Regions from separate parts of the Pseudomonas kitaguniensis genome, predicted to be linked through region 1. Evidence: riboswitches for the same ligand, from Rfam matches in the RefSeq annotation. Region 1 holds a riboswitch; the other holds the start of a gene.
The links. Region 1 has a riboswitch for manganese ahead of ACOZK9_RS26565 (TMEM165/GDT1 family protein). Riboswitches for the same ligand answer to the same signal wherever they lie in the genome.
Positions count from the first base shown of each region.

Region 2: it holds a riboswitch for manganese, as region 1 does, so the genes downstream of both, mntP (manganese efflux pump MntP) here and ACOZK9_RS26565 (TMEM165/GDT1 family protein) in region 1, are expected to answer to the same signal.

Region 1 is NZ_JBLZPT010000040.1:6,766-12,458, forward strand. It holds gene ACOZK9_RS26555 (2-hydroxyacid dehydrogenase) at 1-796, shown strand, start outside; gene ACOZK9_RS26560 (methyltransferase) at 827-1,825, shown strand; yybP-ykoY riboswitch at 1,876-1,996, shown strand; gene ACOZK9_RS26565 (TMEM165/GDT1 family protein) at 2,084-2,668, shown strand; gene ACOZK9_RS26570 (M48 family metallopeptidase) at 2,795-3,613, opposite strand; gene ACOZK9_RS26575 (SOS response-associated peptidase) at 3,737-4,357, opposite strand; gene ACOZK9_RS26580 (putative signal transducing protein) at 4,394-4,654, opposite strand; gene ACOZK9_RS26585 (CPXCG motif-containing cysteine-rich protein) at 4,666-4,848, opposite strand; gene ACOZK9_RS26590 (1-acyl-sn-glycerol-3-phosphate acyltransferase) at 4,979-5,693, shown strand, end outside.
Region 2 is NZ_JBLZPT010000026.1:38,978-44,670, reverse strand. It holds gene ACOZK9_RS23480 (DcrB/PsbP domain-containing protein) at 1-468, shown strand, start outside; gene ACOZK9_RS23475 (alpha/beta hydrolase) at 621-1,340, opposite strand; gene cobF (precorrin-6A synthase (deacetylating)) at 1,353-2,108, opposite strand; gene ACOZK9_RS23465 (histidine phosphatase family protein) at 2,154-2,708, opposite strand; yybP-ykoY riboswitch at 2,877-3,044, shown strand; gene mntP (manganese efflux pump MntP) at 3,057-3,620, shown strand; gene ACOZK9_RS23455 (NAD(P)-dependent alcohol dehydrogenase) at 3,762-4,829, opposite strand; gene ACOZK9_RS23450 (alpha/beta fold hydrolase) at 5,036-5,693, shown strand, end outside.

The DNA of each region.
Region 1 (5,693 bases):
GATCGCCCTCACCACGCAAACCCTGGCGGCGTGCCCTGAACTCAAGCTGATTCTGGTGTCGGCCACCGGCACCAATAACGTCGACCTCAAAGCTGCACGCGCCCAGGGTATTACCGTGAGCAATTGCCAGGGCTACGGCACGCCGTCGGTGGCGCAACACACAATCATGCTGTTGCTCAACCTGGCCACACGTTTGCAGGACTATCAACGCGACGTCGGCGCCGGCAAGTGGCAACAGGCCAAGCAGTTCTGCCTGCTCGACCATCCGATCGTCGAGCTGCAAGGCAAAACCCTCGGCCTGCTCGGGCATGGCGAACTGGGCAGTGCCGTGGCACGGCTGGCCGAAGCCTTCGGCATGCGCGTGCTGCTCGGCGCGATTCCTGGCCGCCCTGCCCGCGCCGACCGCGTGCCGCTGAATGAACTGCTCGGGCAAGTGGATGCGCTGACCCTGCATTGCCCGCTGAACGAACACACGCGCGACTTTATCGGCGCGCGTGAGCTGGCGCTGCTCAAGCCGGGCGCGTTTGTCGTGAACACCGCGCGCGGCGGTTTAATCAACGAACAGGCACTGGCCGACGCCTTGCGCAGCGGCCATTTGGGCGGCGCGGCCACCGATGTACTCAGCGTGGAGCCGCCAGTGCAGGGCAACCCGCTGCTGGCCGCCGACATCCCTCGGCTGATCGTCACACCCCACAACGCCTGGGGCAGCCGCGAGGCGCGGCAACGAATCGTCGGCCAATTGGCCGAAAACGCCCGAGGCTTTTTCAGCGGCGCCCCGCTGCGCGTCGTCAGTTGATAAACTGCGCCCCTTTTCAAGGAGCAGACCATGGATCCGCGCAGTGAAGTACTGCTTCGTCAGGCCGAACTTTTTCAAGGCAACGTGCTGCTGGCAGGTTTGCCCGCCGACGACTTGCTCGGCCGCTTGCCCAATGCGCACGGCTGGAGCTGGCATGCCGGTGACCAGGCGGCGCTCGACGCGCGCTTCCCCGAGCGCAGCCAGTTTGGCGTGAACGTGCCCGAGCGGGCATTTGATGCGGCGGTGATTTTCCTGCCCAAGTCCAAAGACCTCACCGACTACCTGCTCAACGCCTTGGCCGCGCGCCTGCCCGGCGCCGAGCTGTACCTGGTGGGCGAGAAAAAAAGCGGTATCGAAAGCGCCGCCAAGCAGATGAGCCCCTTCGGCAAACCGCGCAAGCTGGATAACGCGCGGCACTGCCAACTGTGGCAGATCACCGTGGCCAACGCGCCGCAAGCGGTCGGACTGGAAAGCCTCGCCCAAGTCTTCGAGGTGCCGTTGGCCGATGGGCCACTCAAGGTGGTGAGCTTGCCGGGCGTATTCAGCCATGGCCGGCTGGACCGCGGCACGGCGCTGTTGCTGAGGCATCTGGATAAATTGCCCAGCGGCCATTTGCTCGACTTCGGTTGCGGCGCCGGCGTGCTGGGGGCGGCGGTAAAACGCCGGTACCCGCATAACACCGTCACGATGCTTGACGTGGACGCCTTCGCCGCTGCCAGCAGCCGCCTGACATTGGCGGCCAATGGCCTGGAAGCCGAGGTGTTGACCGGTGATGGGATTGACGCTGCGCCAATGGGTTTGAACGCGATTTTGAGCAACCCGCCGTTTCATGTCGGGGTGCACACCGACTATTTAGCGACCGAGAACTTGCTGCGAAAAGCAGGCAAACATCTGGCAAAAGGCGGCGAACTTCGGTTGGTTGCGAACAGCTTCCTGAAGTATCAACCGCTGATCGAAGAGCACTTGGGCGTGTGCGCAGTCAAGGCGCAAGGCCAGGGTTTTCGCATTTATCGTGCCAAGCGGCCCTGAAATATTTTTCCCAATGAAGGCTTGCCGAATGGATTTTGCCTAGGCAGAATCCGCTCCGTCCTAGGGGAGTAGTCTCCCACGAGCCCACGCTCGTCCGGCATACGTCAACATACTTGGTCAACAGACCATGGCGTATGCGACCCAGGAGTCCGCACAGACGGGCCGGGGTTTGACAAGACCTATGACACGCACACCTTACCCGGGGCGGGAAGGCTGTACGTGTCATAGCCGTGTCGACCCGCCCCTGGAACCTACCTGATGCTGGATTCTCTGCTCGTCCCTACCGCAGTCGTTGCCTTGGCCGAAATCGGCGACAAGACGCAATTGCTCGCGCTCATACTTGCCGCACGCTTTCGCAAACCCTGGCCGATCATCGCCGGCATCGTCGCCGCGACCCTGGCCAACCATGCCGCCGCGGGTGCCGTGGGTGCCTGGTTCGGCAGCTTCTTCTCGGATGCAGTGTTGCACTGGATACTCGCGGCGAGCTTCTGCGCCACGGCGCTGTGGACGTTGGTGCCGGACAAACTCGACGATGACGAAGCCAGTACCACACGCAAGTTCGGGCCGTTCCTGACCACGCTGATTGCGTTCTTCCTCGCAGAAATCGGTGACAAAACGCAGATCGCCACGGTGATGCTGGCGGCGCAATACCCGGAGCTGTGGCTGGTGATCATCGGCACCACGCTGGGCATGCTGATTGCCAACGTGCCGGTGGTGTTGGCGGGGAATTTTGCGGCGGATAAACTGCCGTTGAAGCTGATCCGTCGACTGGCGGCTACGGCGTTTTTCATCCTCGCAGTGGTGGCGGTCTACAAAGCCATGCAGAGCAGCGGTTGGATCTAGCTTTAAAAGCGGCAAGCTTTAAGCGGCAAGCTGCAAGCTGCAAGCTGCAAGAAGAAGCAGCGCCGTTTCTTGCGGCTTGTAGCTTGCTTCTTGCGGCTTGCGGCTTGCTTCTTGCCGTTCGCCCCGTCAGGACTTGCTGGCTTGCTGGTAAAGCGGCATCACTTTCGGAATCGCCGCCTGCAACGAGGCGATTCGGCTGTCGGAAGCCGGGTGCGTGCTCATGAACTCCGGTGGCGAACCTTCCGAGGCCTTGGCCATTTTGTTCCACAACGTGATGGCCGCATTCGGGTTGTAACCGGCGCGGGCCGACAGTTCGAGGCCGATCAGGTCGGCTTCGTTTTCATTGGCGCGGCTGTTGGGCAAGGTCATGCCGTAGTTGGCCACGGTATCGGCCAGCGCCAGGCTGTCCTGGCCCAGACCGAACAAGGCACCGGCGCCCTGCTTGGCCATCTGGATGCCGTAAGCCTTGGACATGGCTTCACGCCCGTGTTCGCGCAGGGCATGCGCGATTTCATGGCCCATCACCGCAGCCAGTTCGTCATCGGTAAGCTTGAGGTTATCGATCAACGCGCTGTACACGAAGATCTTGCCGCCAGGCCCGCAGTTGGCGTTCATCTCGTCGCTTTTGATCAGGTTGACTTCCCACTTCCACTGCGCCGCATCCGGGCGGAAGTTCGGCGCCTGGGCGATCAAGCGGTCGGCAATCGCCTGTACACGCTTGGCGTTGGCGCTGGTCTTGTCGACCATGCCTTTGCCGCTCGCCTCACCCAACGTCTTTTGATAAGACTGGGCGTACATCTGGTCGACTTCCTGACTCGACAGCATGCTGAACATGTACTGCTTGCGCTCGACCCCAACGGCCCCGCCGCTGGTGGTATTAACCGACTGGCAACCGGCCAGCAGCAGCGCCGCACACAACCCACTTACGACCAATGACTTCTTCATGAACACGCTCCCTGAAAACATGGCGCGTATCGTAGGCGGTCATGTGTATCGGCGCCAGATACAAAAGACGTGTAACCGCCCAATAACCGATACATCCCACACGCTGATAGCGCGCGCGACCTGTCAACCCGGCGTCAAACACTCCGGGCCATTCAATTTCGGATCATTCACCATATTCGCCAGCACGCGCTCGCGCAGCGCCGCCGGCTCACTCGCCAGCAAGCTCTGCAACACCGGCAATGGGGTTTCGGGGTCCAGCCAGGCCGCTTGCCCCGCCGCATCCAGAATCAATGGCCGGCGCTGACTCTGCGCAGCCTGGGTGACCACCGCCGTGCTCAGCCATACCTGCTCCTGCACCGGATACGCTTCCCAGATTGCGGCAAAAAACAGCGTCGAACCTTCACCCGGCGTCAGCCAGTAAGGTCGCTTGCGCAACGTGCCACGCCATTCGTAAAAACCATTGGCCGGCAGCAGGCAGCGGCGCTGACGAAAGGCTTCGCGAAACATCGGTTGCTCAGCGAGGGTTTCTGCGCGGGCGTGAGCCGGGGTGCGCGACAGGTCTGTCAGCCAAGGCGGCGTAAGGCCCCAGCGGGCGCGGGCCAGGGTGTGCTGGCCGTCGGTGGCGCGCTGAATCAGCACCGAATCATTGGGGGAGATGTTCCACTGGGCCTGCTGGTCGGCCGGAAAGCCCGGCAAGGCAGCAAACGTGGGGTTCCAGCGAAACAGGGCATAACGTCCACACATGGGGTAACACGACTCTTGGGTAAACCGACCGACAGCCTAACAGACCAACACGTCGGGGAAGCTGTCGGGTTCTTCGCCAGGTAGCGGCTGCGCACCGATGTAGGCGGTAATCAGCTCGCGGGCATAGGCGGCCTGGTCGTTGCCGACCTCCAGCCCCAGCAGGCCAAAAATCGGCAGCTCGCCGGTGCCACCGAGTAAATGGCGCCCCACCAGGTGCGCCTCGATGCCCTCGCTGGCGAGCATCTGCTGCAGCAGCTCGCCTTCCATCAGGTTTTCAGGTTCGTAAATTCGCTGCATAGGCGCACCTGTCAGTCGTTCTCGGCATGGACTTCAAGCATCCATTCTTGCCCATCCGTTTGCAGGGTGAAATTAATCGGCCGGCAACACACCGGGCAGTCCTCTATGTATGACTGATCGCCACCAGAAAGGTCCAACACCGCCTCGGCGGGCTCACCACAATAAGGACAATCGTACGGCTCGGTTTCCAGCATCACGGTCTCCCAAGTGACTTGTGCGTATAATCGCCGGTCTATTTACAGGGCTATTCCCGGCAGAGCCAAACTTTTGCCGCCTGCCGATATTTCCTTTACTTACCCTAGCCGTTTCTAACAAGAGAGCATGATGGGCGAATTCGATACCATCCGACCTTACAACGACAGCGAAGTCCCGGCAGTGCTGGCACGTTTGTTCAGTGACAAGGCCTTTCTAGACATCCTGACCCATTTCCGCTTCCCGCGGTTCGCAGGCGCTCTGGGCTGGTTGCTCAAGCCTATGATCGCGCGCAAATTACGCCGTGAGTTCGCCGGCGTCACCACGGTGGCGACCCTACAGGACAAAGTCGAGTATTACGTCGACCACACCATCGACCGTGCAACCGACGGGGTGACCTACACCGGCGTCGAGCAGCTCAAGTCGGGCACCGCGTACCTGTTTTTGGCCAACCACCGCGACATCGTAATGGACCCGGCCTTCGTCAACTACGCGGTCTACCACGCCGGCCTGCCGACACCGCGCATCGCGATCGGCGACAATTTGCTGCAAAAGCCATTTGTCAGCGACCTGATGCGCCTGAACAAGAGTTTTATCGTGCACCGCTCGATCACCGGGCGAAAGGAAAAAATGGCGGCGTTCAATTTGCTGTCGGCCTATATCAACCATTCGATCCGCAACGATTGCCAGTCGATCTGGATAGCCCAGGCCGAAGGCCGAGCCAAGGATGGCGATGATCGCACCGAGTCGGCGATCCTCAAGATGTTCCACGTCAGCCGCAAAGACGAGCCGTTCGCCGAGGTGATCCAGTCGTTGAACCTGACGCCGGTGTCGATCAGCTACGAAT
Region 2 (5,693 bases), on a different contig from region 1:
ACCATTTCGACGCTGGGCGGCAAATTCACCTTCAACTTGCCTAAGGCTTACACCGCCGACACGTTGCCAAGCGGCAAGGTTGAGGATGGCACCGCCGACACTCAGGGCACCCTTTACGCCAACTCGACCACTAAAAGTGTGGTGATCGTCGCCGAAACCGTGCGCAAGGACGCGGCGCCGATCAAGGACAATGACCCGCAGTTCCTCGATGGCGCCGTGGCCGATTTCGTCAAAGACCAAAGCGCCGCACTGCCTGACTTCAAGAAGCAAAACGAGAAAAAACTGACCGTTAGAGGCCTTGGACTGCGCCAAGTGGACAGCACGGCCACCCAAGGCGGCGGCAAGACCTTGAACTCCACCTTTCTGGGCGGCTCGGGCAACCACTTGCTGGTGATTCAGGCGATTTCGCGGGCGGATGATGTAAAGGGCCACGCCGAGTTGGTGAAGCAGATTACCGGCGCCAAGTAAGTAAACCGGCACAACAACACAGATCAAATACTGTGGAAGCGGGCTTGCTCGCGATAGCGGTGTGTCAGTTGAAAAATACTTATCTGACGTACCGCTATCGCGAGCAAGCCCACTCCCACATAAGGCGCTTTTGACCCAGGCTTGCCACAGGTTTATTTCAGGCTTTTTTCCAGCCAGGCTTTCAAATCCTGCACCTCGGCGTCACTCACGGTGTGCGGCATGCCCGGATACCCGTGAAACTCCGGCTTCAACCCCAACCCCGTCAACACCTCGTTCGCGCGCGTCGCCGAGGTATACGGCAGGGCCTGATCCAGCGTGCCGTGGCCGATAAAAATCGCCAACTGGCCCAACGCTGCGCTGGGCTTTAGCTCAGCCTTGAGCACCGGCAACACACTGCCACTCAACGCTGCGATACCGCGCAGCAACTTGGGCTGCCGCAAGCCCACCTCGTAAGACATGATCGCGCCCTGGCTGAACCCCACCAGGAACACCCGATCGCTTTGGGTGTGGTACTTGGCCGTGGCTTTGCCGACAAAGTCTTCGATCAGCTTGGCGCTGCGTTGCAAATCAGCCGTCCCGCCATCGTAATCGCCATCACCCGGCGTCTTGGTAAACCAGCGATAGCCATTCGGGGGCACCGGCAGCGGCGCGCGCGCCGACAAATAGGTCCACGTCGACGGCAGCGCGTCTTTGATGCCGAACAGGTCTTCCTCGTTGCTGCCAAACCCGTGCAAAAAAATCACCAGCGGCTGGTTGCGCGCCTCGCTTTGAGTCTGTTCCAGGTACGCCAACGGCAAGTCGGTGTGCAGTTCAGAATCGGCATGTGCGGAGCCCGCGAAAAGGGTCAACGCCAGGGCAAACAGTTTGAGCATGGGGAAGCTACCTCAGGGTTTGCGCAACAAATAAGTGTCCATGATCCAACCGTTTTCCAGGCGCGCAGCCTTGCGCACCCGTTCGATTTGTTCTGCCACTTCACTGACTTTGCCGCTGATGAGGATTTCATCCGGCGTGCCCAGGTAGGCGCCCCAGTAAATATCCAGGTCCTGATCAGCCACACTGCGGTAGGAATCTTCGGCGTCGAGCATCACCACCAGGGTGTCTGCATCACTCGCCTGCCCCGCCGCCAACCGGCGCCCGGTGGTGATCTCGACGGAACGGCCGATGCGGTTCAACGCCACCTTATGCTGGGCGGCCAGGGCCTGCACGCTGGTGATGCCGGGGATTACCTCAAACTCAAATTCACAGCGGCCGCTGGCCAGAATCGCCTGCAGAATGCGCAGGGTGCTGTCGTACAGCGCAGGGTCGCCCCAGGCCAGGAACGCGCCGACTTCACCGTCAGCCATTTCTTCGTTGATCATGCGTTCGAAGGTCTGCTGCTTGTCACGGTTGAGGTCTTGTACGGCGGTGGTGTAGTCAATATCGCCGCGCACGCGCTCGGGGCATTCGGCCTCGACGAAGCGGTAGCCGGGTTCGGTGATATAGGTCTCGCAGATCTCGCGGCGCAGGTCGATCAGCTTGTTTTTGCTCTGGCCCTTGTCCATCAGAAAAAACACGTCGGTGCGGTTCAGCGCCTTCACGGCCTGCATCGTGATGTAGTCAGGGTTGCCGGCGCCAATGCCGATGATCAGGATGCGTTTCATGGGTTGCTCTCAGTGCGGGGCGTAGATTTTGCCATGTTCGCGGGCTCAGGCGTGAGTTTCCAGGCGCAGGCGCCACACGGTGTTGAAGCGCAGCTCGGTGCTGCACAGCGGCTCAACGTCGATCCGGTAGAACATCGAAACCGGGAACTGCAAGGCGTACAGCATTGCGGCGCGAATCACAAATGGGTGGGTAATAGCCACTATGTGCCCGGATTGGCATTCGAGGGATTTCATCCAGCGCCCTACCCGTGCGCACACCTGCTCCACCGACTCGCCGCCATGCGGCGCGCTGGCGCTGTCGGCCATCCACGCGCTTAACTCGTCGTCGCCAAGCTGGCTGATTTGCTGACCTTTCCAGCGGCCAAAATCAGCGTCGCGCAAGGCGTCTTCAAGCTGTGCGTTGTCGCTGAACAAGCCGGCTGTTTGTCGGGTTCTGGCCTCTGGCCCGCACACCACGCGCAGGCTTTTTTTGAAGCGACCGGCTTGCGATAAGGCGGCGCTGTGCCAGTCCATCGTGATGGGCTCATCATCAGCAAACCGCGCTTGTTTTTGAAACAGCGTGGCGGCATGGCAAATCAAGGTTAAACGGGTGGCCTGCATCACAGTTCACTCTAGTTGCGCGCGCAGTCAACGTAGACCGGCCAAATTGGTTGAGCATATTACAATGAATAGGGCGCAGGACCTCGACTGGGGTGGGTGGGCGTCGAAGGTCTTCCGGGTGGCGTAAACACAGGTTAACGAATTTTTCATGTCGTGGCGTTTATGCTGCAGCCCTTCGTTGGGGAGTAACCGGCTTCTGACTCGGTCAGAAGCGTTCGTATCAACATATTCGGCAACCTGCCGTGGTACGAACACCGTTGTGGTTGGTGAGACCAGCGACACATCCATGCCTAAAGTCGGGCGTGTGGTTGTGTCGTTGACTCATACAGCCCGACTGGAACGCTTACCGTGAACCCCATTTCGCTGATCTTCCTCGCGCTTGCCATGTCCACTGACGCCTTTGCGGCGGCGATTGGCAAAGGCTCCAGCCTGCACAAACCACGCTTGACCGAAGCCCTGCGCGCAGGCCTGATCTTTGGTGTGATTGAAGCGATCACGCCGATGATCGGCTGGGCCATCGGCCATGCGGCCACACGCTGGGTAGAAAGCTGGGACCATTGGATCGCCTTCACGCTGCTGGTGGTGCTGGGCGCGCACATGATCTACAACGGCTTCAAGCCAGACGACGAATCGGTTGAAAAACCGACGCAGCATTCCTTCATGATCCTCGCCATCACGGCTTTTGCGACGAGCATTGATGCACTGGCGGTCGGCGTGGGCCTGGCGTTTGTCGACGTGAATATTCTGCTGGCCTCGGCGGCGATCGGCCTGGCGACCATGACCATGGTGACCATCGGCATGATGCTCGGCCGAGTGTTAGGGACGGTGGTGGGCAAACGTGCCGAGATGGTCGGCGGCGTGGTGCTGATGCTGGTGGGTGCGACGATTTTGTACGAGCACTTGTCGGCCTGATTAGCCGAGAATGCAGTCAAATGTGGGAGCGGGCTCGCTCGCGATGGCATCAACCCGGTGTGCCTGATATACCGAGTTGCCTGCATCGCGAGCAAGCCCGCTCCCACAAAAAGCCTTTGATTCAAGCCCTCAAGTGGGCTTTCAGGCCGCGTGGCTTTCCTTCTTCAAACTCTCCATATCAATCACAAAGCGATACTTCACATCGCCCTTGAGCATGCGTTCATAGGCCTCGTTGATCTCCTGTATATCAATCATCTCAACGTCCGAAACAATCTTGTGCTTGGCGCAGAAGTCCAACATATCCTGGGTTTCCTGAATGCCGCCAATCAACGAGCCCGCCAGACTACGGCGCTTGAAGATCAGGTTAAACACCGCAGGCGACGGATGCGGGCTGTCAGGCGCGCCCACCAGCGTCATGGTGCCATCGCGCTTGAGCAGGTTAAGGAACGCATCAAGGTCATGCGGCGCGGCCACCGTGTTGAGAATGAAGTCCAGGCTGTTGGTGACCTTGGCCATCTCATCCGGGTTCTTCGACACCACCACTTGGTCGGCACCCAAGCGCAGGCCGTCTTCACGCTTGTTCGGCGACGTCGTAAACAGCGTGACGTGTGCGCCCATCGCATGCGCGATCTTCACCGCCATATGGCCGAGCCCACCCAGACCGACCACACCGACTTTCGAGCCAGGGCCCACCTTCCAGTGGTGCAGCGGCGAATAGGTGGTAATGCCGGCGCACAGCAGCGGCGCGACGGCCGCCAGGTTGGCGTCGTCGTGGGAGATGCGCAGCACGAACTTTTCTTTGACCACGATCGCGTCGGAGTAGCCGCCGTACGTGTTTTCGCCGCCAAACACCGGGCCGTTGTAGGTGCCGGTAAAGCCGTTCTCGCAGTATTGCTCGTCGCCCTCGGCGCAGGATGCGCACGCCTGGCAACTGTCGACCATGCAACCGACACCGGCCAAATCACCGACCTTGAATTTTTTTACATCGGCACCGACTGCGGTAACGCGGCCGACGATTTCATGGCCCGGCACCGACGGGTACAGGGTGTTGTGCCACTCATTGCGCGCGGTATGCAAATCGGAATGGCACACGCCGCAGTAAAGAATTTCGATCTGTACGTCATCCGCCCCTGGGGTGCGGCGCTCGAAGGTAAAAGGCTTGAGCGAATCCTTGGAATCCCGCGCGGCGTAGCTGTAAGTCTTGGCCATTTGGTTCACCTGTTGATGTGACGGTAGAGGTCAGTTGACCAGCATAAACCCTGAACCGTTCAATCGATCAACGGCTATCGCAACGCGTCGCCAGTGGCGCAAGTACAAGGAACGTTGCGCCAGTGCCCAGGGTCAAGAACCTATCGGCGCCCGGTTTGCATCACTCGTTATGCCGAGCTTTTTTACTCGATAATCAGGAGTTTTGTATGAGTACATTCGTTGCCAAAGACGGTACCCAGATCTATTTCAAGGACTGGGGCAGCGGTAAACCCGTGCTGTTCAGCCATGGCTGGCCGCTGGACGCCGACATGTGGGAATACCAGATGGAATACCTCAGCAGCCGTGGCTTTCGCACTATTGCGTTCGACCGCCGTGGTTTTGGCCGGTCAGACCAACCGTGGACCGGCAACGACTACAACACGTTCGCCGACGATATTGCCCAGTTGATCGAACACCTGGACCTGAACGACGTGACCCTGGTGGGCTTTTCGATGGGCGGCGGCGACGTTGCGCGTTACATCGCTCGCCATGGCAGCGCGCGGGTTGCCGGCCTGGTATTGCTGGGTGCCGTCACCCCACTCTTGGGCCAGAAACCAGACTACCCACAGGGTGTGCCGGCCGACGTATTCGACGGCATCAAAGCCGCGTTGCTGAAAGACCGCGCGCAGTTCATTGCCGACTTCAGCACGCCGTTTTTTGGCCTCAACAAAGGCCAGACTGTCTCCGCAGGCGTGCAAAGCCAGACCCTGCAAATCGCGTTGCAAGCTTCACTGAAATCCACGCTGGACTGCGTCAGCGTGTTTTCCGAAACCGACTTCCGCCCGGACATGGCCACCATCGACGTGCCGACCCTGGTGATCCACG